4 regions of the Cupriavidus sp. MEYA8 genome follow, and region 4 is predicted to be linked to each of the others. Evidence: predicted binding sites of a transcription regulator. Region 4 holds the regulator's gene; each other region holds the start of a gene.
What was found. The regulator FNR, encoded in region 4, switches genes on or off when oxygen is low (the NO sensors DNR and NnrR bind a similar motif). The targets are predictions, from matches to a motif close to TTGATNNNNATCAA.

Region 1 (7,083 bases), on a different replicon from region 4:
ATGCATGTGGTGCCCTCACCACCCTGCGGTGGCGCGCCCTGTGGACCCGTACCGGAGATGCCCATGATGATGACCGCAACGCAAGCCTTCTGGCCTGCCTGGCCCGCCTGGCCCTTCCCTGCCGTCTTCACGGCAGGCTTTGCCAGCCTGCAGCAGTTCCAGTCCATCCAGGCAGACCTGGCCGAGAACTGGCGCCGCATGGCCGAGCTGAACCTGGAATTTGCCAGCAACATGGCCGAGGAACTGCGCTTCGACGCCGTGGGCATGCTGGTGGAACAGGACCCCGAGACCCTGTACGCGCGCGAGATCGCCTGCGAGCTGCCGCTGCTGGGCGGGCCGCTGCACTATGCCTCGGCCATGCTGGAACTGTTGGCCCGCGCCCAGCAGAAGTGGATCGATGGCTGGGGCCACCTGTTCATGCAGGGCCCGCTGACTGACTGGACCGCGGGCGCGAAGGCCGTCACCGACATTCCCTCCTGGCTGATCCGCGAGACACCGCGTCCGAGCGCGAGCTGAACCGGCACGAGCGCCGTGGCGTTGCGCGCCGGGTGGCTCGCGCCTGGCCGCGGCCAATTTTTTTCCTGCGCGGCTTGCCATGACAACGCGCGCGCACCGGTATCATGCAGATCATGACACCCCGATTCGCCATCCCCGCCGTCCCGGCTGGCGGATCTCCACACAGGACTGGTTCAGGACGCGCCCCGGTTCATGCCCTCATATCCACTGGTCCTGCTGCTCACCGTCGCCGTCGTCTGCTGCATCGGCATGGCCATAGCCACCTGGCCCCGGCGCGACGACCCCACCGTCCAGGCGTTCCTGGTGCTGGCCTTCGGCGCGGTGGTCTGGAGCGGCGGACGCCTGCTTGAGATCAGTTCGACCGACCTGCCCGGGCGCATCCTGTGGGCCAAGATCCAGTACATCGGCATCGTCGCGGTGCCGATCGGCTGGCTGGTGGCGATGGTGCACCTGAGCCGCCCGCGCTACGTGGTGCCATGGTCGCGGCTGTGGCTGCCGGTGATGGCGGCAGTGGTGACAGTAGTGCTGGTCTTCACCAATGAGCGGCACCACCTGGTCTGGACGCGCATTACGCTGATGCCGCCCGGGGTCGCGCCCGGCGCGGTGTTCGAGCATGGCGCGGGCTACGCCGTGGCGGCCTTCTGGTCTTACTCGCTGCTGGCGCTGAGCTGGTTTTTCCTGATCACGGCCGAAGTGCCCAACGACGCCCTGTCGCGCCGCGGCCGCGTCATCCTGGCCGGCGGCCTGGCGCTGCCGCTGATTGCCCATGTGGCTTACCTGAACCGCTGGACCGGCCCGCTGGGCGGCGACCTGACCCCGGCCACGTTTTCGCTGATGGCGGTACTGGTGTGGTTCTGCGCGCTGCGCACGCACCTCGACGATATCGGCCACTACGCCCGGCTGCGCGTGTTCGACGCGTTGCGCGAGGGCTGTGTGATCGTCGACGCCAAGGGCGCGGTGGTGGAATTCAACCCCGCCGCGGCCCAGCTGTGGCCGCAGCTGCACCGCGGCAGCGCGGTGCCGGCAGGATGGGAGACGGCACTGGAATCGGCGCCGGGATCGGCTCAGGGACCGGCTCAGGGATCGGCTCAGGCTGCGCCCGGCCTTGCGCCCGCCACGCCGTTCGTGCCGCCGGGTGCCCCGTTCGAGCTGGCTGTCGAACGCGTCGAGCGCCTGGACGGCAGGCAGATCGGCAGCCTGGTGTTCATGCGCGACATCAGCCGCTTCCAGTCGCGCGAGCTGGCGCTGACCGCGCGCCTCGGCCAGACCGAGGAGCAGCTGTGGCAGGTGCAGGCCGACCTCGACGTCGACGCGCTCACCGGCATCCCCAACCGGCGCTACTTCCAGCGCGAGTCGCTCGCCGCCGTGACCCGCGCGCATGAGCGCGGCCAGCCGCTGGGGCTGCTGATCCTGGATGTCGACCTGTTCAAGCAGTACAACGACCTGCACGGCCACCTGGCGGGCGACGACTGCCTGCGCCAGATCGCCTGCGCGCTGGCCGGCACGGTAACGGGCGAGCAGTTCTGCGCGCGGCTGGGCGGCGAGGAATTCGCGGCGGTGCTGCCCGGCGCATCGCGCGAAGAGACTCGCGACGTGGCGCGCCGCATGGTCGCCGCGGTGCGCGAGCTTGGCATCGCGCACCGCGGCACGCCGGTGCAGCCCGTGGTGACGATCAGCGTGGGCGCGGTCTGCGCCGTGCCCGAGTCGCCGCGGCTGGAGCCGCTGCTGCACCGCGCCGACAGCGCGATGTACCGCGCCAAGCGCGCGGGCCGCAACCGGTACATGGTGGATGGCGAAGCGGCCTGACCAGCCGTGGCCAGAACATGGCGCCGGCTAACCCGCGCGTACCGTCAGCGCGCCCTGCAGCGCCACCAGCCGCGCCGCCGCCTGGCTGACCCACGCCGGCCGCGGCGCCGCATCGAGCCAGTACTTGACCTCGAGCCCGAGCGCGGTGTCGCCGCTGATCACCAGCTTGCGCTGGAAGAACAGCGTGTCGGTGTCGGCCTCGCCGCCGAGCAGCCGCAGGTAGTCGACCGCGGCGGCGCGCAGCGTCAGCGCGGGTTCGCCGCTGCCGGCACCGGCGGTGCGGAAGCACCCGCCTTCGCAGCGGAACGGCACTTCCAGCCCCAGGTCCTGCACCGTCAGCAGGAATACATGGCCTTCCAGCGCGGCCGGCGGCTCCAGCCAGCCGGCGCGCCGCGCCAGTTCCAGCGCTGCCACCAGCGGCAGCGCGCGCGCCCGCGCCGGCATGCGCCGGTGCACGCCGGCCATCAGCTTGTGCAATGGGCTTGTGTTCGCATTCATGCCCGTGCCTCCCACGCAATGCCGGCGCCGCCGTGCCAGTAGCCGTTGCAGGGCTGCGCCCCCGCCGGGGCGATGCCGCTGGGCGCCGGCGCGCGCTCGCCCGCGCGGATCGCCGCCAGTTGTTGCACCACCTCCAGCGTGCCGGTCGAGTGCGGGCTGACGCGCAGCATGTCCACGCCCATCGCGGCCATGGCGAGCGCCTCGGCGCACAGGTCGAGGCAGGTCGCGCTCTGGGTCTGCACGCCGTTGAGCGTGAAGAACGCCTGGCCTTCGCCGGTGGCGGCGACCAGGCCGTCGGGGTAGTCCATGCAGCGGAATTCGCAGCTGTCCTTGCGCAGCCGATGGTGGCGCGCAGTGAAGCAGCGCGCCGAGAACGCCAGCGGCATGCGGCCCCAGACAAAGGTTTCGACGCCAACGCCACCCGGCCGCGCCGCGGCCAGCGCGGCCAGCGTGCGGCCGTCCATTTCCACCGGCACGACGCAGCCGGCCGCGCCCAGCCCGGACAGCCACGCCAGCGTGTCGGCGTGGTAGACGTTCAGGTGCGGGCCGGCGATGAAAGGCCGCCCGCCCATGCAGCGCACCGCGCCAAGGTCATTGGCCTCGACCAGGTAGTCGTGCTGCTCGCAGGCGCGGCGCATCCAGGCGATGTCGGTATCGGACTCCACCAGCACCGGGGTGGACAACACCACCTCCTTGCCGGCATCGCGCAGCATCTGCGCAATCTCCAGCCACTGCGCGTGGCGCAGTTCGTGGCGCCGCGTGCAGACGGTCTCGCCGAGGTAGACGCGGTCCACCGGGGCATCGGCGACGGCGGCGTAGAACTGCAGCACGCGCTCGCGCGGCCAGTAGTACAGCAGCGGGCCGAGGGCGATGCCGAATTGCGGTGCAGTATGTTGCGAGACAGCTCGAGGCGCGGTCGCCGTGGCGGTATCGGGCATGGCAGGTTCCATCGTGGCAAGGGTGGCGGGGAGATCGACGGGGCGATTTAGGCTGGTCGCGTCCATCCGCGTCACCGCCATGGCCGGTCGTAGGCGCCCTGGGTCACCTGGTCGCCCTCGGCATGGCGGCCCAGCGTGGCCTGCCACTCCTGGCGCGGCGCAAAGCGTGCGGGATCGCCACAGGCGTCGTCGATGGCGGCGCGCAGCACGCCGACCACATCGGCGACGTAGCGCGGGCTGCGCTGCCGGCCTTCGATCTTGATCGCAGCGATGCCCATGCCGACCAGCGCCGGCAGCAGGGACAGCGCATTGAGGCTGGTGGGCTCTTCCAGCACGTAGCCGCGCTCGCCCTCCACCTCGAAGCGGCCCTTGCACAAGGTCGGATAGCCGGCCGGCTCGCCGGGCGCGTAGCTGTCGATCAGGATGCCTGACAGGCGCGCCTGCATGGTGCCGTCCTGCTCGGTCCAGCGCACCGCGTGCGCGGGCGAGCAGACCCCCTTGTTGTTGGGCGAATCCCCGGTCGCGTACGACGACAGCAGGCAGCGCCCTTCGGCCATCACGCACAGGCTGCCGAAGCCGAATACTTCCAGCTCGACGCTGGTCTGCCGCGCCAGCTTGCCGATCTGCGCCAGCGACAGCACGCGCGGCAGCACCACGCGGCGGATATTGAAGCGCTCGCGCATCAGCTCGATGGCATCGGCATGCGTGGCCGAGCCCTGCACCGACAGGTGCAGGCGCAGCCGCGGATGGCGCTCGCAGGCGTAGCCCATCAGGCCGGCGTCGGCCATGATGACCGCGTCGGCACCCAGTTCCGCCGCGGCGTCGACGGCGCGGTGCCACTGCGGCACCGCACCCATCTGCGCGAAGGTGTTGATCGCGAACAGCACTTCGGCGCCGCGGGCGTGGGCTTCGGCGACGCCGGTGCGGATGTCGGCCTCGGTAAAGTTCAGGCCGCCGAAGTTGCGCGCATTGGTGGCATCGCGCAGGCCCAGGTAGACCGCGTCGGCGCCGTGCTGCAGCGCCATGCGCAGCGCCGCCAGCGAGCCGGCGGGCGCAACCAGCTGGGGCCGGCGTGGCGCGCAGGCAGGCGCGACGGTGGCCGCATCCGGGCCAGTAGAGGCAGTTGTCATGGTGTGGGAAAACAGGACAAAAAACAGGACAAAGACAGCGGCCGATGCTAGCCACGCGCTGGCGCAAGGGGCTTGATCGCGCGCAAACCCGCACCAACGGCACATGGCTGGCGCCGGCGTATGCCGGTCGGCGTAGGCCGATGGCAGGCAGCGCCCGTGGGCTTGACCTGCGGCAAACGCAGGGGCTTTCCGCTGTGCCACGCTTCGCCAGTCACCCCCCGCGCCAGGCCGGCTGCCGGCCACACGCGATTCACCTTCCGGAGATCCCTTTTATGAACGAACACTGGCTGAAGCTGGCCGGCCGCCGCCTGTTGCCCATCGTGCAGGGCGGCATGGGCATCGGCATCTCGGCGCACCGGCTTGCCGGCGCAGTGGCACGCGAGAACGGCGTGGGCACCATCGCCAGCATCGACCTGCGCCACCACCATCCCGACCTGATGGCGCGCACCCGCGGCGTGCGCGACAAGGCGGGCATCGAAGCCGCCAACCTCGAGGCGCTCGACCGCGAGATCCGCGCCGCGCGCACGCTGTCGGAAGGCCGCGGGCTGATCGCGGTCAACGTGATGAAGGCGGTGGGCTCGCATGCCTCGCTGGTGCGCCAGGCGTGCGAAAGCGGCGCCGATGCCATCGTGATGGGCGCAGGGCTGCCGCTGGACCTGCCCGAGCTGGCCGCCGGCCACCCCGGGGTGGCGCTGATCCCGATCCTGTCGGAATCCCGCGGCATCGGCCTGGTGCTGCGCCGCTGGATGAAGAAGGGCCGCCTGCCCGATGCCATCGTGGTCGAGCACCCGGCCCATGCCGGCGGCCACCTTGGCGCCGCCACCATCCAGGACCTGTCCGAGCCGCGCTTTTCGTTCTCGCGCGTGCTGGCCGAGTGCCGCGACCTGTTCCAGTCGCTGGGGCTGGCATGGGACAGCATCCCGCTGATTCTCGCCGGCGGCATCGACAGCCATGCCAAGGTGCGCCACTGGCTCAACGAGGGCGCCGCCGCGGTGCAGCTCGGCACCGCCTTTGCCGTCACCGAGGAATGCGATGCGCATCCGGCCTTCAAGCAGGTGCTGGCCACGGCGCGGCCCGAGACGCTGCGCGAGTTCACCAGCGTGGCCGGCCTGCCGGCGCGCGCGGTGCTGACGCCGTGGCTGTCGCGCTACCTGTCGAGCGAAGCCAGGCTGCAGCGCCGCGCCAAGGTACGAGAGTGCCTGGAAGGGTTCGATTGCCTGCAATCGTGCGGCCTGCGCGACGGCATTGCGCGCATCGGCCAGTTCTGCATCGACCTCAAGCTCGCGCAGGCGGTACGTGGCGACGTGGAACGCGGGCTGTTCTTCCGCGGCAGGGGCGCGCTGCCGTTCGGCGAGGCGATCCGCCCGGTGGCCGAGCTGATCCACTACCTGATGACAGGGGAAAAGCCAGCGGCGCTGGCTTCTGCCAAGGTGGCCGCTACGGCCTGAGCCTGCGTGCCGCGTCCGGATCCCCGGCACGCGGCACCGGACGTGCCTGACGTGCCTGACGTGCCGACATTCAGGCCACCGCCGGCTCCTCCACGCCGGCCTGGCGCGCCAACCCATCCGGATCGATCAGGTAGATCTTGCCGCGCTCGATCCGCACCAGCCGCTCGGCGCAGAACCTGTGCATCACGCGCGACAGGGTCTCGGGCGTAATCCCCAGCTTTGACGCAATCACGCGCTGCGTGCAGGCCAGCCAGGTGCGCCGCGTGGCAAACGCCTGCTCGCGCAGGAAGCCAGCCACGCGCTGCAGCGCGGTCTGCAGGCTGATCGCCTCGATGTCGCGCATCAGCCCATGCAGCCGGCCCGACAGGTTGCGCAACAGCTGCGCGGCCAGCAGCGGCTCCTGCATGACGGCCTGCCACAGCGCCGCCTTGCCGATCTGCAGCACCAGCGTGCGCGTCTGCGCCTGGCAGGCCATGCGCCCCGGCACGTCCAGGCAGAGCAGGTCTTCGCCGAAGGCCGCGCCCGGGCCGAATACTTCGATGGCGCGCTCGCAGGCGGCCTCGTCGCCGGCGGGCGGCTGCAGCGCCAGCTTGAGCAGGCCCTCCGCCACGATATAGAGGCCGGCGCACGGCTCGCCGCCACGGAACAGGTATTCGCCCTTGCGCAGGCAGCGCAGCGTGGCCGCGGCGCGCAACTGCGCCACCACGGCCGCATCGACGCCGCGGAACAACGGCAGCGCTTCCAGGT
Region 2 (7,083 bases), on a different replicon from region 4:
AGACCAGCGGCGACGCCGCCGCGGTGCTGGCCAACGACGCAACGCTGCTGGCGCACAAGGACCACTGGTTCGTGCGCGAGACCATCGGCCTGCTGCGCCGCACGCTGAGCCGCCTTGACGTGTCGTCGCGCAGCCTGTTCGCGCTGATCGAGCCGGGCTCCTGCTTTGCCGGCACCTTCCTGGAACTGGCGCTGGCCTGCGACCGCAGCTACCACCTGGCGCTGCCCGACGACGAGGCGCGCGCGCCGAAGATTACCGCGGCCGAAGTCAATTTCGGCCTGTACCCGATGGCCACCGGCCAGAGCCGACTGGGACGGCGCTTCTACGACGAACAGCCCGCGCTCGATGCCGTGCGCGCAAAGGCCGGCCAGCCGCTCGATGCCGACGCCGCCTGGGCGCTGGGACTGGTCACCGCCAACCCCGACGATATCGACTGGACCGACGAAGTCCGCATCGCGCTGGAAGAGCGCGTGGCGATGTCGCCCGACGCGCTCACCGGCATGGAGGCCAACCTGCGCTTCAATGGCCAGGAAAACATGTTTACCCGCATCTTCGGCCGCCTGACCGCGTGGCAGAACTGGATCTTCCAGCGCCCCAACGCCGTCGGCGACAAGGGGGCGCTCAAGGTCTACGGCAAGGGCGACAAGGCCGCCTTCGACTGGAACCGCGTCTGATCCCGCACCCACCGCGAACCCAACGACAACCGAATCGTCCTCCCCAGGAGACCACCATGTCCGGCATCAACTACAGCGACAAGATCCCCAACAACGTCAACCTGAGCGAAGACCGCACCCTGCAGCGCGCGCTCGAGCAGTGGCAGCCCAACTACCTGAGCTGGTGGAACGACATGGGCCCGGAAGGGTCGCACACCCATGACATCTACCTGCGCACCGCGATCAGCGTCGATCCGCAGGGCTGGGCCCACTTCGGCCACGTCAAGATGCCGGACTATCGCTGGGGCATCTTCCTGAACCCGGCCGAGGCCAACCGCAAGATCCACTTCGGCGATCACAAGGGCGAAGACGCGTGGCAGGACATTCCCGGGGAATATCGCGCCAACCTGCGCCGCATCATCGTGACGCAAGGCGATACCGAGCCGGCATCGGTGGAGCAGCAGCGCCACCTGGGCCTGACCGCCCCCAGCATGTACGACCTGCGCAACCTGTTCCAGGTGAACGTGGAAGAGGGCCGCCACCTGTGGGCCATGGTCTACCTGCTGCACAAATACTTCGGCCGCGACGGCCGCGAAGAAGGCGAAGCGCTACTGGAGCGCCGCAGCGGCCAGCAGGACAACCCGCGCATCCTGCAGGCGTTCAACGAACAGACGCCCGACTGGCTGTCGTTCTTCATGTTCACCTACTTCACCGACCGCGACGGCAAGTTCCAGCTGTGCGCGCTGGCCGAGAGCGCCTTCGACCCGCTGGCACGGACCACCAGGTTCATGCTGACCGAGGAAGCGCACCACATGTTCGTCGGCGAGAGCGGCGTGTCGCGCGTGATCCAGCGCACCTGCCAGGTGATGAACGAGCTGAAGACCGACGACCCGGCAAAGCTGCGCGCCGCCGGCGTGATCGACCTGCCGACCATCCAGCGCTACCTGAACTTCCACTACAGCGTCACCATCGACCTGTTCGGCGCCGATGAGTCGAGCAACGCCGCCACCTTCTACAGCACCGGCCTGAAGGGCCGCTACGAAGAAGGCAAGCGCATGGACGACCACGTGCTCAAGGGCCAGACCTACCGCATCCTGCAGGCGCAGAACGGCCAGCTGACCGAGAAGGAAGTGCCGATGCTGAACGCGCTCAACGAGGTGCTGCGCGACGACTACATCAAGGACAGCATGGCCGGCGTCGAGCGCTGGAACAAGGTGATCGAGAAGGCCGGCATCCCGTTCCGCCTGAAGGTGCCGCACAAGGCCTTCCACCGCAATATCGGCGCGCTCGCCGGTGTGAAGGTATCGCCCGACGGCCGCGTGGTCTCCGACGCCGAATGGCGCGATTTCCGCGACCAGTGGCTGCCCACCGAAGGCGACCGCGCTTTCGTCGCCAGCCTGATGGGCCGCGTGGTCGAGCCCGGCAAGTTCGCCAACTGGATCGCGCCGCCGGTCATGGGCATCAATCGCCAGCCGGTGGATTTCGAGTACGTGCGGTTTAACTGAGCCACGGCGTCATCAACCGCGTTCGGTTTGCTCCCCTCTCCCACTGCGCGGGAGAGGGGAGCGTCCGCGGCGGGCCTCGGCAAGCTCAAGCGCAGTGCCCGCGAAGCACTCTGATTCTGGAGACCGCCATGGACATGGCAGAAATTCAAGTCATCAAGCAGCACCTGATCGATCCCGAGATCTGCATCCGCTGCAACACCTGCGAAGCCACCTGCCCGGTGGGCGCGATCACCCATGACTCGCGCAACTACGTGGTCGACGCCGACAAGTGCAACCTGTGCATGGCCTGCATTGCCCCGTGTCCGACCGGCTCGATCGACAACTGGCGCGACATGCCGAAACTGCGCGCCTACAGCATCGAAGAACAGCTGACCTGGGACACGCTGCCCGCAGAGCTTTCGCCCGAGCAACTGGCCGACCTGGCCCCCGGCGCCGGAACGCAGACCGCCGCTCCGGAGATTCCCGCCACGTCGCCGCTCGCCGGCACCGGCGAAGATACCTTCAACAGCGCGCGCTACGGCGCCACCGTGCCCCCCTGGTCCGCCGCGCATGCCTACACCAACCTCTATGGCGCCAAGTCCGCGCACAAGACCATCACCGCCACGGTGACCGGCAACGTGCGCGTGACCGAAGTCGGCCGTGAATACGACACGCACCACATCGTGCTGGATTTCGGCGCGACGCCGTTCCCGGTGCTCGAAGGGCAGTCGATCGGCATCGTGCCCCCGGGCACCGACGCCGGCGGCCGCCCGCACCACGCGCGCCAGTACTCCATCGCCAGCGCGCGCAACGGCGAGCGGCCGGGCTACAACAACCTGTCGCTGACAATCAAGCGCGTGCTGCAGGACCACGACGGCAACCCCGTGCGCGGCGTCGGCTCGAACTACATGTGCGACCTGAAGGTGGGCGACAAGGTGGAAGTGATCGGGCCGTTCGGCGCCAGCTTCCTGATGCCCAACCATCCGCGCTCGAACATCGTGATGATCTGCACGGGCACCGGCAGCGCGCCGATGCGGGCGATGACCGAATGGCGCCGGCGGCTGCGCAAGGCCGGCAAGTTCGATGGCGGCAAGCTGATGCTGTTCTTCGGCGCGCGCAGCAAGGAAGAGCTGCCGTACTTCGGGCCGCTGCAGAACCTGCCGAAGGATTTCATCGACATCAACCTGGCGTTTTCGCGCACGCCGGGGCAGCCCAAGCGCTATGTGCAGGACCTGATGCGCGAACGCGCGGCCGACCTCGTGGCGCTACTGGCTTCAGCGGATACGTACTTCTATGTCTGCGGGCTGAAGAGCATGGAGGAGGGCGTGGTGCTGGCCTTGCGCGATGTGGCGCAGCAGGCGGGCCTGCATTGGGAAGCGCTGGCTGAAGGGCTGAAGCGAGAAGGGCGGTTGCATCTGGAGACGTACTGAAGGCGAGGCGTCGCAGATAGCGCCATCGCCGCTCGCACAGGCTCCCCTCGCCCGCTTGCGGGGGAGCAAACCGGCGGCCTTCGCCGGGATGTCAGGCATGCTTGAACCGCTTGCGCAATTCGTTGGACGCATCGGCCAACCCGCCCTCCGCCACCTCCACCACCTCATGCAGGTACTTCTCGCTCGCCTCCAGCAACGCCCCATACATCCCACTACACATCCCCCGCGCCGTCCGCCCCGGCCAGTCCTGCGGCAGCAGCGCCTCCGGCAGGTTCGGGTCGCGCAGCAGCACGCGCCGGTATTCATGGACCAGCAGCGTCCGGACAAAGAAGGCATCCACCGGCGGCAAGTCTGCCGCTTCGTCCGCCAGCGGTGAAAACCGCCGCAGCAGCGCCTGCCACGCGTGCGCCACATCGCCCAGCTTGAAGGTCTGGTGCATCAGCGCCTGCAGCGGGCGCAGCGAGAACGCCTCCAGGCTGCTCGCCTCCATCACTGCCACATACTCCTGCGCGCGCGCCGCCTGGACGATCTCGCGCAGCGAGGCCAGGTCCGCGTTGGGGTGCGCCAGCACGCCCGGCGCGATGGCGCCGAAGCCTTCCCACAGCAATTCGCGCTTCAGCTTCTGCCGGATGGTGGCGCGTACGTCACCGCGCACCAGCACCATGGTCCAGCGGCCGTCCCAGGCAGGCGCCTCGCCGGCATAAATGCGCTTGCCGGCGTGCAGCATGCGCTGCAGGCCGGCCTCCGACAGCCCGTAGTAGCTGCGCCGCCCGATCCGGGTCGCGGCCAGCCAGTCGTCCGCCGCAAGGCGGAAAGTGGCCGTGCGCACCAGCCTGTCATTGATGCCGAACGGCGCCGCGAGGCGGATCAGGCTGCCCAGCCAGATCGCCTGTGGCCGCGGCGCCACCACGTCGCCGAACAGCGTCGACAGCATGGCATTGGCCCCGAGCTTCAGGCCGCGTGCCAGCCGGGCAATGCGCGGGGAGGGCAGTTCCGGAGCCGGGGAAAGCGCCATGATGGTTCTCGAAAGTGATACACATTCGCCGATTGCTTGAATCAAATTGTATCACTACCATCCATTGCAACTGACGAGCTTGATGCAAATCAAGCGCCCGTCAAGCTTCAGACAAGGCCCTTACAAAAGCGGAGCAGGCATGTACGCACAGCTGGTGGAGACAGGAGCAACAAGGCTCCGCGCGATGGAAGAGATGGACCCGCAGGAGCGCGCGTTCCAGTCCCGCGTGGATGACGGCATCAAGATCGAGGCCAAGGACTGGATGCCCGAGGCCTATCGCAAGACCCTGGTCCGCCAGATCTCCCAGCACGCGCACTCGGAAATCGTCGGCCAGCTGCCGGAGGGCAACTGGGTGACCCGTGCCCCCACGCTGGAGCGCAAGGCGGTGTTGCTGGCCAAGATCCAGGATGAAGCCGGTCACGGCCTGTACCTGTACAGCGCCGCCGAGACGCTGGGCGTGTCGCGCGACCAGATGCTGGGCGACCTGCATTCGGGCAAGGCCAAGTATTCCAGCATCTTCAACTACCCCACGCTGTCCTGGGCCGACATCGGCATGATCGGCTGGCTGGTCGACGGCTCGGCCATCATCAACCAGGTGCCGCTGTGCCGCTGCTCGTATGGCCCGTATGCGCGCGCCATGGTGCGCGTGTGCAAGGAAGAGTCGTTCCACCAGCGCCAGGGCTACGACATCCTGCTGAAGCTGTGCAACGGCACGCCCGAGCAGAAGCGGATGGCGCAGGATGCGCTCAACCGCTGGTGGTGGCCCGCGCTGATGATGTTCGGCCCGTCCGACGGCGATTCGCCCAACAGCGCGCAATCGATGCAATGGCGCATCAAGCTGTTCTCCAACGACGAACTGCGCCAGAAGATGGTCGACCAGACCGTGCCGCAGGCCGAATACCTGGGCCTGACCATCCCTGACCCGAAGCTGAAGTGGAACGAAGAACGCGGCCACTATGACTTCGGCGAGATCGACTGGTCCGAGTTCTACAACGTGATCCAGGGCAACGGCCCGTGCAACCGCGAGCGCCTGCGCACCCGCGTCAAGGCCTGGGACGACGGCGCATGGTTCCGCAACGCGCTGGTGGCCCACGCGGACAAGCAGGCCGGCAAGCAGGCGCAGCAAGCCGCCGCCTGATTTCCGCCTGATCGCACGCGGCGCAGCGCGCCGCTCCCCACATCGAATCGCTTTACACAGGAGGTTGCCATGAAAGAGTGGCCGCTTTGGGAGATCTTTATCCGCAGCCAGCACGGCCTGGCCCACAAGCACGTGGGCAGCCTGCACGCGCCGGACGGCGAAATGGCGATCAACAACGCCCGCGACGTCTACACGCGCCGCAACGAGGGCGTCAGCGTCTGGGTGGTCAAGGCCAGCGACGTGATGGCCAGCAGCCCCGGCGACAAGGGCCCGCTGTTCGAGCCCGCCAACAGCAAGGTCTACCGCCACCCCACGTTCTTCCCGATGCCGGAAGCGGTCAAGCACATCTGAGGCGGCCCGGACCATGACGAACCACAAGCTCGAATATTTGCTGCGCCTCGGCGATTCCACGCTGGTGCTCGGCCAGCGCCTGTCGGAATGGTGCGGTCGCGGCCCGGCGCTGGAAGAGGACATCGCGCTGACCAACGTCGCGCTCGACCTGATCGGCCAGACCCGCCTGTGGCTGGGCTATGCCGCCGAAGTGGAGGGCGCCGGCCGCAGCGCCGACCAGCTGGCCTTCCTGCGCGACGCGCACCAGTTCCGCAACCTGCTGCTGGCGGAACAGCCCAACGGCAGCTATGCCGATACGCTGGCGCGCCAGTTCCTGTTCGATACGTGGCACTACTTCCAGCTCGAAGCGCTGCAGCGATCAACCGATGCGCGCATTGCCGAAATCGCCGCGAAGTCGCTCAAGGAAGTGACCTACCACGTGCGCCGCAGCGCCGACCTCGTGGTGCGCCTGGGCGATGGCAGCGAAGAAAGCCACCGCCGCATGCAGGATGCGTTCGGCGACCTGTGGATGTTCACCGGCGAACTGTTCGAAGCCGATGCGGCCGAGGCCGCTCTGGCGCGCGCAGGCGTGATCCCCGATCCCGCCACGCTGGCCGAGCCCTGGCAGCGTCATGTCGGCGAGGTGCTGGAGGAAGCCACGCTGCGCGTGCCTGCGAGCCAGTGGGCGCAGAGCGGCGGCCGCCACGGCCGCCATACCGAACACCTCGGCTACCTGCTGGCCGAGATGCAGTTCCTGCAGCGCGCCTATCCCGGCGCGCAGTGGTGAGCATCATGACCGCGCAAGCGCTGGCGCGTCCCGCCGTGGAGCAGGTCTGGACCTGGCTCGACGCGGTGCCGGACCCTGAGATTCCAGTGATTTCCGTGGTGGATCTCGGCATCGTGCGCGACGTGGCGTGGGAAGGCGATGCCTGCGTCGTCACCATCACGCCGACGTATTCAGGCTGCCCGGCCATGACCGTGATCCGCGAAGGCATCGAAAGCGCGCTCGCCGCGCAGGGCGTGGACAAGGTGC
Region 3 (7,083 bases), on a different replicon from region 4:
TCACCGTCTTGAGCGTGCGGGTCTTGTCATCGACCACCACCAGCGCGGACTCGCCGTCCTTGGTGCCCCAGACCGAGAACCAGACCTCGTCGCCGGCCTTGTTGTACTCGGCCTGCACCACGCGCTTGGCGCCCGCACCCTTCAGGCCGGCCCAATCGGCGATCGGCAGCACCTTGAAACCGTCTTCCAGGTTGCGCGTATCGAACACCGCCACGGACTGGTTCAGCTTGGCATCGGGATTCAGCGGCGTATCGACCCAGAGGTTCGAGGACTTGGGATGCGTCTTGATGAACAGCGAGCCGCCGCCCTGGCCCTTGAGCGTCTGCACGACCTTCCAGGCCTGTGCCGGATGGCCGGCGGGATCGGTGCCGATCAGGCTGATGGTCTCGTCGCCCAGGTGGCTGGTGGCCCAGACCGGGCCGAACTTCGGATGCGAGAAATTGGCGCCGCGTCCCGGGTGCGGGGTCTTGCCCACCTCGATCAGTGCGGCGAGCTTGTCTTCCTTGGTGTCGACCACGGCGATCTTGTCGGATGCGTTGGCCGCGACCAGGAAGTAGCGCCCGGTGGAGTCGAAGCCACCGTCATGCAGGAACTTGGCCGAATCGATGGTGGTGGTCTTCAGGTTGGACAGGTCCGAGTAGTTGACCATCAGGATCTTGCCGGTCTCCTTGGCATTGATCACGAACTCGGGGTGGTAATGGCTGGCGACGATCGAGGCAACGCGCGGCTCGGGGTGGTATTCGTTGTCGACGGTCATGCCGCGCGTGGACACGACCTTCAGCGGCTTGAGCGTATCGCCTTCCATGATCACGTACTGCGGCGGCCAGTAGGAGCCCGCCACCGCGTACTTGTCTTCATAGCCCTTGTACTTGGAGGTCTCGACCGAACGCGCCTCCATGCCGATCTTGACCTCGGCGACGATGTCGGGCTTGGGCAGCCACAGGTCGATCAGGTCCAGCCGCGCATCGCGCCCGATCACGTACAGGTAGCGGCCCGACGCTGACATGCGCGAGATGTGCACCGCATAGCCGGTCTTGACGATGTTGATGATCTGCTTGCTGTCGCCGTCGATCAGCGCGACTTCGCCGGCGTCGCGCAGCGTGACCGAGAAGAGGTTGTCCAGGTTGTACTGGTTCATCTTCTTCGTCGGCCGTTGCGCGACGGGCAGGATGTCCTTGCGGCTCTTCTCGATGTCGGCCAGTGAAAACTCCGGCGGCGTCGGCGGATCAAGCTGGATGTAGCGGGCCATCAGGTCGACTTCCTGGTCGGAGAGATCGCCGGAAGTGCCCCAGTTCGGCATGCCGGCCGGGCTGCCGTACTTGATGAAGGTCTTCAGGTATTCGGAGCCGCGCGCGCGGGTGATGTCGGGCGTCAGCGGCTTGCCGGTCGCGCCCTTGCGCAGCACGCCGTGGCAGCCGGCGCAGCGCTCGAAGTAGATCTGCCTGGCATGATCGAACTCGGCGGCGGTGAGGGTGGGGATAGCCGCCTTCCTGTCAGCCTTTGCTTCAGCCTTCGGTGCGGCCTTGGCGGTGTTGGTGGCTGCCTGGGGAAGACCCAGCCAGAGCGAGAGCGGCAGTGCCGCGAATGCGGGGTAAAGCCATTTTCTTGCTTTCATGGTGCCGTGGTTCAGCGGGTTGTGGAAAGCTGTTGTCGCGGTGCTTGTGGGGCGCGAACTGGCACCAGGCGCTTGCAGTGATGATGCGGACACACTGCGAGAAGGGGATTGACTGGCATCAAACCGGGCAGGATGTCATGCAGCGGTTTTTTGCCTGTGGAGAAGACGCGGTTGCGCGCGCGGCAGGCGCGCGCGCTCCCAGCGGCGGCGCCATCGCGTGGAAGCGCTCGCCGCCCTTATGGCTATGGGGCCGTGCCTAGTGGGAACGACGCGCTGCTAATCCTTGATCAGCAGCACAGGACAGTGCGCATGGGCAAGGACCCGCCTTGCCACCGACCCCACGATGGCATCCAGGAATCCGCCCCGGCCATGCGAGCCCATCACGATCAGGCTCGCACCGATCTGGCTCGCATACTCCACGATGCGGGTCGGCGCGAAGCCAGTGAAGCCATGGCGCTCGAACGGGATCCCGGCTTCGCCGAGGATGGTGGCCACCGAGCCCATCGCCTTCTCGTTCTGTTCGCGATGCCAGTCGTCGAGCGTGCGGCGATCGATGAAAGATTTGATGTCGCCGGGCACATCCGGCTCGCAATGCACCACGTGCACGACGAAGTCGCGGGTCAGCAACGGGCTTTGCGCCAGGTAGCGCGCAGCCGCGTCGCTATAGGACGACCCGTCGGTCGCCAGCAGGATCTTGTTCATGGCTTGCTCCTCATGTGCGCCGGTTACCGGCCTCGCGTTCGCGCGGTGCGCCGCCGCGGCCCGGCTCATCGCCCGCCGCGGCGGCTCGCCTGGTCCTGGCCTGGCTGAGCAGGACGGAGACGAACAGTGTCATCGCGACCGCGCCCAGGGACCAGTGCACCGGTACGTGGAACCACGGCTCGACCAGCATCTTGGCGCCGATGAAGGCGAGCACGACGGCAAGGCCGTACTTTAGGTACTGGAAATGCGCCGCCAGGTTGGCGAGCAGGAAATACAGCGCGCGCAGCCCCATGATCGCGAAGATGTTCGACGTGAAGACGATGAAGGGATCGGTGGTCACGGCGAAGATCGCCGGGATGCTGTCGACGGCGAACACCAGGTCGGTGGCCTCCACCATCAGCACCACCACGAACATCGGGGTGGCATAGCGCAGGCCGTCGATGCGCACGAAGAAGCGTTCGCCGTGATACTGCGGGGTGATCCGCATATGCGCGCACAGGAAGCGCACGATGGGATTGCGCGAGAGGTCGGGCGCATGCCTGGACATGAACAGCATCTTGATGCCGGTGATGATGAGGAACACGCCGAACACGTAGAGAATCCAGGCGAACTGGCTGATCAGCCATACGCCCACCAGGATCATCGCGGCGCGCATCAGGATCGCGCCGAGCACGCCAAGCAGCAGCACCCGGCGCTGCAGTTCCGGCGGCACCGCGAAGTAGCTGAAGATCATCGCGAACACGAACATGTTGTCGACCGACAGCGACAGCTCGATCAGGTAGCCGGTGTAGAACTCCAGCACCTTGCGATTGGCGGCGTCGTGGCCGGCGTCCTCGGCCACCACCCACCAGAGCCCGAGGCCGAACAGCGCGGCCAGGGTCATCCAGGTCAGGGTCCAGCCCAGCGCTTCGCGCGAGGAGACGCGGTGCGCATGCCGGCCGCCAAGGACAAAGATGTCCACGAGCAGCGTGCCCAGCACCAGGACAAAAAATCCGGCCCACATCGGGGCGGTGGCAAAGGTCTCCATTGCCTTATGGTGAAACGGCGGGTGAAACGGCGGGTGAGACGGCCGGTGAGACGGTCGATGTGGCGGTCGGCGGCTCGCGCCCGGTCCGGCCAGCAGGGATCATGGCAGCTGCCGCGCGAGGTGGGGCCGCGCAGGCTGCGCCTTGATACGCAGTGCATCGGGTTCGCCGCAGTAGTGCAGGATCTCGGCGCGGGCCGCGTTGCGCAGTCGCATTGCCGCCGGCCAGTCCTGCCCGTCGGGCGGCAGGGGCCGGCCGATGACGACACTGATCGGGCCCCGGCGCGGCAGCCACTGGCCGTCGCGCAGCACCGAGCGGGTGCCCCGCAGCGCAATCGGAACCACCGGGGCGCCGGCACGGGCGGCGGCGACAAAGGCGCCCGAGCGAAAACGTTGCAGCCCCGGCTCGCGGCCGAAGGTGCCTTCCGGGAACAGCAGGGCAGAGCGCCCGGCGCGCACGGTTGTGACCAGTCGCTCGATCGCCTCGGATTCGCGCACGTTGTCGAAACGGTCGATGAAGTCGGCCCCGATGCTGGACAGGTAGGCGCCCGGGATGCGTTGTCCTTGCAGCTCGCGCTTGGCCACCACGCACACGGGCATGGGCAGTGCGGCGATCAGCACCATGCCGTCCAGGTAGCTGGCATGGTTCGATACCAGCACGCAGGCGCGATTGCGCGGCAGGTGCTCCAGCCCCTGCACGAACCATGGCACCCCGGCCAGCCGCAGCAGCAGCCGGGCGGCGTGGTGGCTGAGCGTCCAGCCCATGGCAGGCCGGTGCATCGCCACCGAAGCCAGGCACGTCACTGGCGCCATCGCGGCGAACAGCAGCCACGCGTACAGCGAATAGGACAGCCCGGCGGCGGCATGCCGGCCGCGCCGCAACTGCGGCAGCAGCGCCTGCCAGCCGAAGCGCGCGATCTGCAGCCATGGCGCGGCGTCGCCCGGGCCGGTGCCGCCATGCTCGAATCGCTCCCGGCAAGCGGCGCGGCGGATCTTGCCGCTCGACGTCTTCAGGATGGTGTGCGGTGGCACCAGCACGACATGGTCCGGCGGCATGCCGAGCACATCGAGCGCGGTCTTCAGCGCCTGCCGTTGCAGCGCGCTGCGCGCTGCTTCGTCCGTTGCCGCAGATTCCGCCATCACCACGATGTGCTCGGTGCCGCTGGCCGGATCGGGGCTGCCGAACACCGCGACGCAGCCCTTGCGGATGCCGGGGATGGCCCCGATGGCCTGCTCCACTTCGTAGGGATAGAGATTGCGGCCGCCGCGGACGATGGTTTCCTTGGCGCGTCCGGTGATGAAGAGCTCGCCGTCGGCGATATAGGCGTAGTCGCCGGTGTTGAGCCAGCCGCGATCGAAGAGCTGGCGCGTCTGTGCGGGGTTGCGGAAATAGCCGCTGGTGGCCGAAGGCCCGCGGAACTGCAGCAGGCCCTCACGCCGCTCGGGCAGTTCGCAGCCGCTGGCGTCGACGATGCGGATATCGTGGCCGGGCAGCGGCCGCCCGCACGACGGGATCTCCATGGCGTCCCGTTCGCCTGCCACGTCTGGCCCGTCCGCTCCGGCAGGAACGGCCCGCGACGTGCGTGCGAATGCGGCGCGGTCGATGAGGTCGGCCGTCAGATCGCGTCCCGGCGGCGGGAAGGTCAGGCCCACCGATGCTTCGGCCAGCCCGTAGACCGGCGCTGCCGCTTGCGCGCGCAGTCCATGCCGGGCGAAGCGCGCCGTGAACTTGCGCATGGTCTGCAGGCTCACCGGCTCGGCACCGTTGAAGGCGAAACGCCAGCTCGACAGGTCCAGGCCCGACAGGTCCGCCTGGGCCAGCCTGTGCAGGCACAGTTCATACGCAAAGTTGGGCCCGCCAGACAGCGTGCCCCGGTACTTGTGGATCGCCCACAGCCAGCGCTCGGGCCGTGCCAGGAATGTGAGCGGCGACATCACCACCAGCGGGAAGGCGAAGTACAGGCTGCCCATCCAGGCGCCGATGAGGCCCATGTCGTGATACAGCGGCAGCCAGCTGACAAAGACGTCGCGCGAGTCGACCGACAGCGCCAAGCCCATGGCGCGCAGGTTGGCCAGCAGGTTGGTGTGCGTCAGCACCACGCCCTTGGGCGAACCGGTGCTGCCGGAAGTGTATTGCAGCAGCGCGATATCGTGCGCGCGCAGCATCGCATGGACCGGCGCCGCGTCGGTGTCCTCAACTTCTTGTGGCGTCAGCACGCTTTGCAGCGTGCCGGTGCTGGCCTTGAGCAGGGTGGCGAGCGGCCGCGCTTCGGCCACCGTGATCAGGATCGGCGCCTGCGCGTTGGCCAGGATGCCGGCGTGGCGCTGCAGGTGGTCACCGATCTGCGCCAGCCGCGCCGGCGGGTAGAGGGGCACCGGGATCCCGCCTGCCATCAGGATGCCGGTAAAGCAGTAGAAGTACTCCGCGCTGGTTGGCAGCATCAGTGCCACGGTCGTACCGGCGCGCACGCCGCGCGCGGCCAGGCCGGCTGCGACTGCACAGGCGCGCCGGTGCAGTTGCGCAAAAGTGATCGGCGTATCCTCGCCCTCGCCGCTGTGCAGGATGATGTGGGTACGGTCCGGGTGGCGGTGCAGGTGCCAGCGCAGCACGTCCGTCATGGTGGCGGCGCCTTCCGGCGCTTGTGCCGCGGCATCTGCCGGTGCCGGGCTGGCCAGCCGTGCGGGTGCATCTTCAGCGCCGGGCGGCAGGTCCCTGGCGGCGAGCACGGCGCGCAGCAGCGCGCGCGGGGTGTCGGCCTGGGCCAGCACCTGTTCCGGCAGGCTGACGCCGAAGCGCTGTTCGATGCGGGTCAGGAGTTCGGCGCGCGTCAGGCTGTCGAAGCCCAGTTCGGCTTCGAGCGCGCTGTCCAACGAGGGGGCGGCGGCTGCACCGGCTTCGGCCTGCGGCCGCATGGCGGTAGACATCTCCCCCACGATGCCGAGCAAGGCATCCTCATAGTTCTGCCGCGGGGGTGAGTCCTCGTTCATTCGCTTGATGCCTGCGTCCGGGCAAACGGCGACTGCCGCCTGCCGCGGACGGGCAGTCGGCAGCACCGGCGGCGCCAGTACTGACACCCTTAAGATAGGCGGCGTGCGGAAATTGTCGAGGCGGGTGGCGGCGCGGGCACTGGCGCGGGCATTCCGGCGACGCACAGACGCAGCATCCCGCACATGCCGCCGGGGCTGTCGGGTCCGCCGGAGGCCGCCGTCAGGCGGCGACCATGTCCACCGCTGTGGGGAAAGCGCCGGAGTCGAGCGGATCCAGATGGTTCCGGCCGCGCATGGCGAGGATGAACCGGCCGACCTGCCCGCTATCGTCCAGCGGCAGGCACGGCAGCAATGTGTCGAGCCGCGCATCGGTCGCCACAGCGACGATCGACGGATCGCAGGGATAGTAGGGCGCACGCCCATGCGCCGGGCGATACACCTCGATGCGCGGAATATCCTCCCGGCGGAAGCCTTCGACCAGCGTGATGTCCGCCGGCCGCAGCCGCGCCACCTGTTCGGCAAGCGTCGGCTCGGCTTCATTGGCCAGCTCTCGCACGATGGCGTAGCGATAGGGCGAGGCCACCATCACTTCCGTGGCACCGGCCGTGCGAAAGCGCGCGCTGTCCTTGCCGGGGGGCTCGAGCTCCAGCGGATGGTGGCTGTGCTTGATCACGTTGACGGTCAGGCCTTGCGCGCGAAACCACGGCAGCAATGCGGTAATCAGCGTGGTCTTGCCGCTGCCCGAGGTGCCGGT
Region 4 (7,083 bases):
CGGCCAATGACAGGCGACTCATCTGAGCGGGCGCGGGCCGCCCGCAGGAGAAACCATCCATGAACGCACCCGGGACCGAAGAAATGGCCCGGGCGGCCGACCGCCAGCGGTCGGCCGCTGCGCCTGCCGAGACCTCGGATGAAACGCTGTACGAGGTCCGCCGCAAGATCTATCCGCGCTCCGTTACGGGCGCTTTCTCCAGTTGGCGCGTCTGGCTGGTCCTCTTCACGCAGCTGATCTACTACGGCACGCCCTGGCTCCAGTGGAACGGACGCCAGGCCGTGCTGTTCGACCTTGGCGAACGCAAGTTCTACATCTTCGGGCTGGTGTTGTGGCCTCAGGATGTCATCTATCTCGCCGTGCTGCTGGTCATTTCGGCGCTGGCGCTGTTCCTGTTCACGGCGATCGCCGGGCGGCTGTTCTGCGGTTACGCCTGTCCACAGACGGTCTATACCGAGATCTTCATGTGGATCGAGCGGCGGATCGAAGGCGACCGGATCGCCCGCATCCGTCTCGACGGCGACCCCTGGAGCCTGCGCAAACTGCGTATCAAGGCCACCAAGCACTTCCTGTGGGTACTGATCGCGCTGTGGACCGGCTTCACCTTCATCGGCTACTTCGCGCCGATCCGTGAGCTGGGTGGCGAGCTGGCGAGCCTGTCGCTGGGCCCGTGGCAGACGTTCTGGATGCTGTTCTATGCGTTCGCCACCTGGGGCAACGCTGGCTTCATGCGCGAGCAGGTGTGCAAGTACATGTGCCCGTATGCGCGTTTCCAGAGCGTGATGGTCGACCGCGACACCTACGTCGTGACCTACGACGTCGGCCGGGGCGAGCCGCGCGGCAGCCGTTCGCGCAAGACCGACCATCGCCAGGCGGGCCTGGGCGATTGCGTCAACTGCAGCATCTGCGTGCAGGTGTGCCCGACCGGCATCGATATCCGCGATGGCCTGCAGTATGAATGCATCGGCTGCGGCGCGTGCATCGACGCCTGCAACCAGGTCATGGACAAGATGTCCTACCCGCGCGGGCTGATCCGATACACTTCGGAGAATGCCATGCGCAAGGCGCTGTCCGCGGCAGCATCGCGCAAGCGCCTGCTGCGTCCGCGTGTCATCATCTATTCCGTGATCTGGGTCGCGCTGCTCGCTGGCTTTGTGGCTTCGATCGCGCTGCGCACGCCGCTGAAGGTGGACATCATCCGCGACCGCGGCGCGCTGGGCCGGGAGGTCGAAGGCCGCTGGATCGAGAATGTGTATCGCCTGCAGCTGATCAACACGACCGAGGGGCCGATGTATATCAGCGTGCGAGCCGACAGCGACGAGCTGAAGCACCTGACGGTCGAATATGACAAGCAGGCCGAATCGCTGGCGCCGACCTCGAACCGGCTGTTGCCGATCCGCATACGCGTGCCGATCGAAGACGCGGCGCAGGGTACGCACAAGATCAGCGTGACGGTGACCAGCGAAGGATCGGAGCAGGGCAACGCCGAGATCCGGCAGAGCACCAGCTTTATCGTGCCGCGCGACCTGTGACGCCAGGCGCTCGGTGCAGAACTCAAGGGGGCATGATGAATCAGCAAGGCAATCCGTGGTGGAAAGAGCCGTGGCCGTGGCTGTTGATGAGCGGCCCGCTGGTCGCGATGGTGGCGTGCGGCGTCACCATCTGGCTTGCGTCGTCGCATCCTGACGTGCCGGTGCAGGGCGCAGCGCGCCATGGACTGGTGGTCGAGAAGGCCGAGGCGGTGCGGCCTCAGCCGAGCGCAGCGAGGCAGCCATGAGGTTGCGCTGGCTGATGTGGGTCTTGTGGCCCGGGTTCCTGATGGCGGGCTTCGCCACCGCGACGGTGTTCTCGGTCGTGGACCCCGGTGATCTGAAGTTCTTCGGGCATCCGATCGAGGCGTCGCGCGAATCGATCTACACGATGAGCTTCCTGCTAGCGTGGATCTTCTGCGCGCTGTCCAGCGGGTTGACGCTGTACACGATGCCGACGCGGCTCAGCGATACCGACGAGTTGGAGTGAATGCCGATGCCTGCGCCGCCCCGCGCGGCGCAGGCGCAAAGCGGCGGGTGGTGGGAAGGGTCAGCAGCTACGGCTGTAGAGCTGCTTGATGCCGGCGAGATCCACCAGCTTGACGTGGCGCTGGCGAATCTGGATCAGGCCGGCTTCAGCGAAACGCGAGAACAGGCGGCTGACGGTTTCCAGCTTCAGGCCCAGGTAGCTGCCGATTTCCTCGCGGCTCATGCGCATCACGAATTCGGTCGACGAGTAGCCGCGCGCCGACAGGCGCTCAGACAGGTTGATCAGGAAAGCGGCCAGGCGTTCTTCGGCGCGCATCGAACCGAGTGTCACCAGCATCATCTGGTCGTGCGTGATTTCCTTGCCCATCAGCCGCAGGAACTGATGCTGCAGCGAAGGCAGGTCTGCAGACAGCGTCTGCAGGTCCCCAAGGCGGACTACACAGACCTCGGTATCTTCCAGCGCGGTGGCGTCCGAGGCATGCTGCATCTCACCGAGGCCGTCGAGGCCGACGATTTCGCCTGGCAGGTGGAAACCGGTAATCTGTGAACGGCCGTCTTCGGTCGTGACATGGGTCTTCAGCGTGCCGAAGCGAACGGCGTAAACCGCGGTGAGGGGATCGCCCATGCGATACAAGGTCTCACCCTTATGGACCCGGATGCGTTCCTGCACCAGCGTGTCCATCTTGGTGAGGTCTTGCTGGGACATGCCAACCGGAAGGCACAGTTGCCCCATCGCGCAAGTGGAGCAACGGGGCGACATCTCAGTGATTGGAATGGAGGTGAGCAATTGGAACCTGCAAGAGTGGATGCGAGGGCGCGACCCCGCCATTTTACCGTGCGATGTGATGAGGCAGGGAGTCAGATTTGCCATTTGGTGTACTAATTAGCGTTTTTATGCTGGCATTGCTGGGCGGCGTGCACTGCGCGGCAATGTGTGGCGGCATCGCACTGGCGGTTGAACAGCCGCGTGGCGGCGTCGCGGCCCTGACCTTCGTGCGTAGCCGCGCTGCCTGGGCCGGCGAGTTGCTGGCAATGCACCTGGGCAGGATTTCGACCTATGTGCTGCTTGGCGCGCTGTTGGGCGCGATTGGCGCCGGCGCGTGGAAGCAGGACTACCTGCCGTTGCAGCGCTGGTTGTTTGGTGCCGGCAGTGCCATGCTGCTGTGGTCGGGCTGGCGCGTGCTGCGCGGCAATGCCTTTACCGTCGCGTGGCTCGAGCGGCTGGCGGTGCGGGCAGGCAGCGTGCTGGCGCGGCAGCTTGGGCGGCTGGGCGGCGGCGCCATGCCCACCTTCGTGCGTGCGCATGGGGGGCTTGCCAGGCGCTATGGTGTTGGCCTGGCGTGGGGGCTGGTGCCGTGCGGCATGGTCTATGGAGCGCTGACGCTGGCGCTGCTCGCCGGCAATGCCGGTTCCGGTGCGCTGGTGATGGGTGTGTTTGGCATCGGTACGCTGCCCAACCTGCTGGTGCTGTCGGGGCTGTCCGGCTACCTGCGCAGCCTGTCGCGGCGGCGCGCGGTGCGCGTGGGCGCGGGCGTGGCGGTCATGGTGTTCGGGGCCCTTGGTCTGGCGCGCGCGGTGTTGTTGCCACATTCGCTGGCAGAGCAGGGTTTCTGCCTGGTCTTTTGAGACGTATGCGGCGCTCGGCGCGTCGGATGGTGGTTGCGGGCGAGGGCGGGAATGCCATACAATCGCCAGCATTGCGGTATCGCGCGGTGTTTTGTAAGCAGCGGCGAGCAGCGCCAGCGGCCTTCCTGCCAGAAGGTGCGCCCAGGGCGGCGGGGAGTGTTGGTAGTTCGATTCCCGGCCCGTCCCACGGTCCATCCGGATCAAATGATCTGGTTCAAAAGCCCGGCTGGCACTGCGGTGTTGGAGATGCCGGCCTTGCTCCCGATACCCGTTTTTCTTGCGTCCGAGGCGTTCAGTTCGCCGACAGCGGCGTCCGTTGTGCGGACGCGCCACGCAAGAGGTTCGCTGACCGGCCCATGGCGGCATGCGAACGATCTCCTGCCGGAGTGACCCGGCAACTCGATGCAAAGAAAGGGAAGTGCACGGCTTGGATGCAGCAGGCATCCGGGTGAGCTGCGCAATGAGATGGCGATGGCATTGGCATCGCTGTATCCAAAATCTCCGGTGCCCCGGATCCGTCCGGGAGCAGGTGCAAAGACAGGCTGCACACCATCAACATGAATACCCAAGAGGCGAAGATCGTCCTCGAGACGGCGCTGATCTGCGCGCAGGAGCCTTTGCGCGTCAATGATCTGCGACGGTTGTTCGCCGACGACGTCGGCGCGGACACCGTCCGCGTGCTGCTGGAGGAACTGCGCCAGGACTGGCGCCCGCGCGGCGTGGAGCTTGTGTCGCTGGCCAGCGGCTGGCGCTTCCAGAGCCGCCCCGAGATGCGTGAATACCTTGATCGCCTGAATCCGGAAAAGCCGCCGAAATACTCGCGCGCCGTGATGGAGACGCTGGCGATCATCGCTTATCGCCAGCCGGTGACGCGTGGCGATATCGAGGAAATCCGCGGCGTGACGGTCAGCACGGAAGTCATCAAGAAGCTGGAAGACCGCAGCTGGATCGAGGTGATCGGGCACCGCGACGTGCCGGGGCGCCCGGCCCTGTATGCCACCACCAAGGCGTTCCTGGACGACCTCGGGCTGCGCACGCTGGACGAGCTGCCCCCGCTCGAGGATGCCCAGGCGCAGGCGCAGGCAACGCTGCTGGACCAGCAGGCCATCGATTTCGAGGCGCTGGCGGCAGGCAAGCCTGGCAGTGCCGATGAAGAGGCGTTTGCCGAGCCGGCCCGGCCCGAGGCATCCGCCGCAGGCGAGCCCGAAGCCACGGACGCCGGCCAGGGGTCCGCCGACGGCGCAGTCGCCAACGGATTCGACCTGCAGCCGCACCAGCATGGGGCGGAGGAACTGGGTGCCGAAGGCGAACCAACCGAGCTGGGCAATCCTGCCGATTCCGATCCGGACGGGGCACGGGCTGAACTGCCGGAAGACGGCGCCTCGCCGCACCCGAGCGAGCACGACGAACGCGTGCCGAACTGAACAACATGCAACATCCGATAGTGAATATCTTGTCTGATTCCGTTGAGCAAGACACCCGCCATGCGGGCGCACCCGCCGATTCCGGCGCCGCCGAACCCGGATCGGGCAGCGAAGCCGCGCCCCGCCGCAAGGGGCTGCGCCGCGGGCTGAGGAACCTGGTGGCGTCGCGCCGCCAGGCCACGCAAGATCGCGATGCCGGCCGCGCCGAAGGCGCCGAGGCCGGTATGCCCGGCGACGCCGCGGAAGCGGCCCCGGCGCCAGCGGCGGCCGGCGGGCGCGGTGCCCAGCGCGGCCGCGGCAAGCGCAAGCCGGCTCAGGGCGATGGCGGCCAGTCGGCGCAGGCCCCGGCCGACAAGGCGCACAAGGCGCACAAGGCTGAAAGCGGCGAGAAAGCCGAAAGAGCCGAGAGGGCGGACAAGGGTGAGCAGGCGCCCCGCAAGCGCAAGCCGAACCCGCGCAGCGGCAAGTCAGCCGCTCCGGCCGAGGGCCAGGGCGCTGCCGGCCGGCAGCCGCAGGGCCGCCGCAAGGAGGGTGCCAAGCCGCAGGGCCAGCGCAAGGGCCAGGGCCAGGGTGGTGGCGACAAGGCCGCGGCCAGCAGCGAGGACCTGTTCCGCTTCGTGATTTCCGAGCAGTACGACAAGGAAGACACGGTCATCCCGCGCACCAAGGCGAAGCCGGTGCGTGAGCTGTCGGCCGAGGACGACGCCCCGAAGCTGCACAAGGTGCTGGCCGAAGGCGGCCTGGGCTCGCGCCGCGAAATGGAAGAGCTGATCCTGCAGGGACGGGTCTCGGTCAACGGGCTGCCGGCGCATATCGGCCAGCGCATCCTGCCGGCCGACCAAGTGCGCGTCAACGGCAAGCTGATTCACCGTAAGGTCTCGACCAAGCCGCCGCGCGTGCTGCTGTACCACAAGCCGGCCGGCGAAATCGTCAGCCAGTCGGACCCGGAAGGCCGTCCGACCGTGTTCGACAGCCTGCCGCGCATCAAGTCCGGCAAGTGGGTCGCCATTGGCCGGCTGGACTTCAATACCGAGGGCCTGCTGATCTTCACCACCTCGGGCGATATCGCCAACCGCTTCATGCACCCGCGCTACGGCGTCGAACGTGAATACGCGGTGCGCACGCTGGGCGAGCTGGCCGAAGCCGACCGCCAGCGCCTGCTGCACGGCATCAAGCTGGACGACGGCGAGGCCAACTTCCTGCGCATCGCGGACGGCGGCGGCGAGGGCGTCAACCAGTGGTACCACGTGGCGCTGACCGAAGGCCGCAACCGCGAAGTGCGGCGCATGTTCGAGGCGGTCGGCCTGACCGTGTCGCGCCTGATCCGTACGCGCTACGGGCAGTTCCTGCTTCCGCGCGGCCTCAAGCGCGGCCGCTGGCAGGAGGTCGAGCCCAATGACGTCAAGGCGCTGATGACCGCCGTCGGCCTGAAGGTGCCAGGCAAGGGCGAGCAGTCCGGCAAGGGCGCGACCAAGGTCGGCGGGCGCAAGCAGCGTACCGAAGCGGCGATTGCCGGCATGCCGATGCATACCGGCATGGACGGCCTGCCGCGCTACGAGCAGGGCGGTGCGCGGGGCGGCAGCCGCGGCGGCCAGCCGGATCCGATGAAGACGTCGATGGGCTACATCAGCCACGGCCCCACGCTGCTGACCTCGCACGCGGCCAACCTTGGCGGCGGCCGCGGCACCGGCGCGCGCCAGGCGCGTGGTGGCGGTGGCGCCGGGCTTGGCGGGCAAGGCAAGCCGCAGCGTCGTGGCGGCGGCGAGGCGAACGGAAACGTCATGCCGAAGGCGGCGAAGGCAGGCGGAAATCGCGGCCAGCGTGGCGGCGGCGGTGGTGGCAATCGCGGAGGCAGCCGCGGGGGCAATCGCGGCGGCAATCGCTGAGTGCCTGATGCCGCGCACGGCGGGGTGACGACCCGCCGGCGCGGCGCGTAATCCGCGAGTATGTCTGGCTTTTGCCTTTTCGACATAATCCGCGTATAATTCAAGTCTATTCAAAAAGCCATCCTCGCC

Region 1: ubiU (ubiquinone anaerobic biosynthesis protein UbiU) is a predicted target of FNR. The motif match lies at 5,051-5,064, and genes of this name have one in related genera.
Region 2: paaA (1,2-phenylacetyl-CoA epoxidase subunit PaaA) is a predicted target of FNR. The motif match lies at 4,662-4,675, and genes of this name have one in related genera.
Region 3: AC5WJ1_RS23360 (nitrite reductase) is a predicted target of FNR. The motif match lies at 1,724-1,737, and genes of this name have one in related genera.

What each region holds. Positions count from the first base shown of each region.
Region 1 is NZ_CM181222.1:1,286,939-1,294,021, reverse strand. Features, by position in the region: gene AC5WJ1_RS23015 (polyhydroxyalkanoate granule-associated phasin) at 64-516, shown strand; gene AC5WJ1_RS23010 (histidine kinase N-terminal 7TM domain-containing protein) at 709-2,322, shown strand; gene ubiT (ubiquinone anaerobic biosynthesis accessory factor UbiT) at 2,350-2,820, opposite strand; gene AC5WJ1_RS23000 (U32 family peptidase) at 2,817-3,758, opposite strand; gene ubiU (ubiquinone anaerobic biosynthesis protein UbiU) at 3,830-4,888, opposite strand; gene AC5WJ1_RS22990 (NAD(P)H-dependent flavin oxidoreductase) at 5,161-6,336, shown strand; gene AC5WJ1_RS22985 (Crp/Fnr family transcriptional regulator) at 6,407-7,083, opposite strand, start outside.
Region 2 is NZ_CM181222.1:1,735,239-1,742,321, forward strand. Features, by position in the region: gene boxC (2,3-epoxybenzoyl-CoA dihydrolase) at 1-674, shown strand, start outside; gene boxB (benzoyl-CoA 2,3-epoxidase subunit BoxB) at 731-2,158, shown strand; gene boxA (benzoyl-CoA 2,3-epoxidase subunit BoxA) at 2,287-3,567, shown strand; gene paaX (phenylacetic acid degradation operon negative regulatory protein PaaX) at 3,659-4,582, opposite strand; gene paaA (1,2-phenylacetyl-CoA epoxidase subunit PaaA) at 4,722-5,720, shown strand; gene paaB (1,2-phenylacetyl-CoA epoxidase subunit PaaB) at 5,790-6,071, shown strand; gene paaC (1,2-phenylacetyl-CoA epoxidase subunit PaaC) at 6,085-6,837, shown strand; gene paaD (1,2-phenylacetyl-CoA epoxidase subunit PaaD) at 6,843-7,083, shown strand, end outside.
Region 3 is NZ_CM181222.1:1,361,213-1,368,295, forward strand. Features, by position in the region: gene AC5WJ1_RS23360 (nitrite reductase) at 1-1,615, opposite strand, end outside; gene AC5WJ1_RS23365 (universal stress protein) at 1,892-2,317, opposite strand; gene AC5WJ1_RS23370 (TerC family protein) at 2,328-3,344, opposite strand; gene AC5WJ1_RS23375 (AMP-binding protein) at 3,444-6,329, opposite strand; gene mobB (molybdopterin-guanine dinucleotide biosynthesis protein B) at 6,550-7,083, opposite strand, start outside.
Region 4 is NZ_CM181221.1:2,187,810-2,194,892, reverse strand. Features, by position in the region: gene ccoP (cytochrome-c oxidase, cbb3-type subunit III) at 1-10, shown strand, start outside; gene ccoG (cytochrome c oxidase accessory protein CcoG) at 60-1,532, shown strand; gene AC5WJ1_RS10145 (FixH family protein) at 1,568-1,777, shown strand; gene AC5WJ1_RS10140 (hypothetical protein) at 1,774-2,019, shown strand; gene fnr (fumarate/nitrate reduction transcriptional regulator Fnr) at 2,080-2,805, opposite strand; gene AC5WJ1_RS10130 (sulfite exporter TauE/SafE family protein) at 2,883-3,644, shown strand; gene scpB (SMC-Scp complex subunit ScpB) at 4,202-5,068, shown strand; gene rluB (23S rRNA pseudouridine(2605) synthase RluB) at 5,074-6,954, shown strand.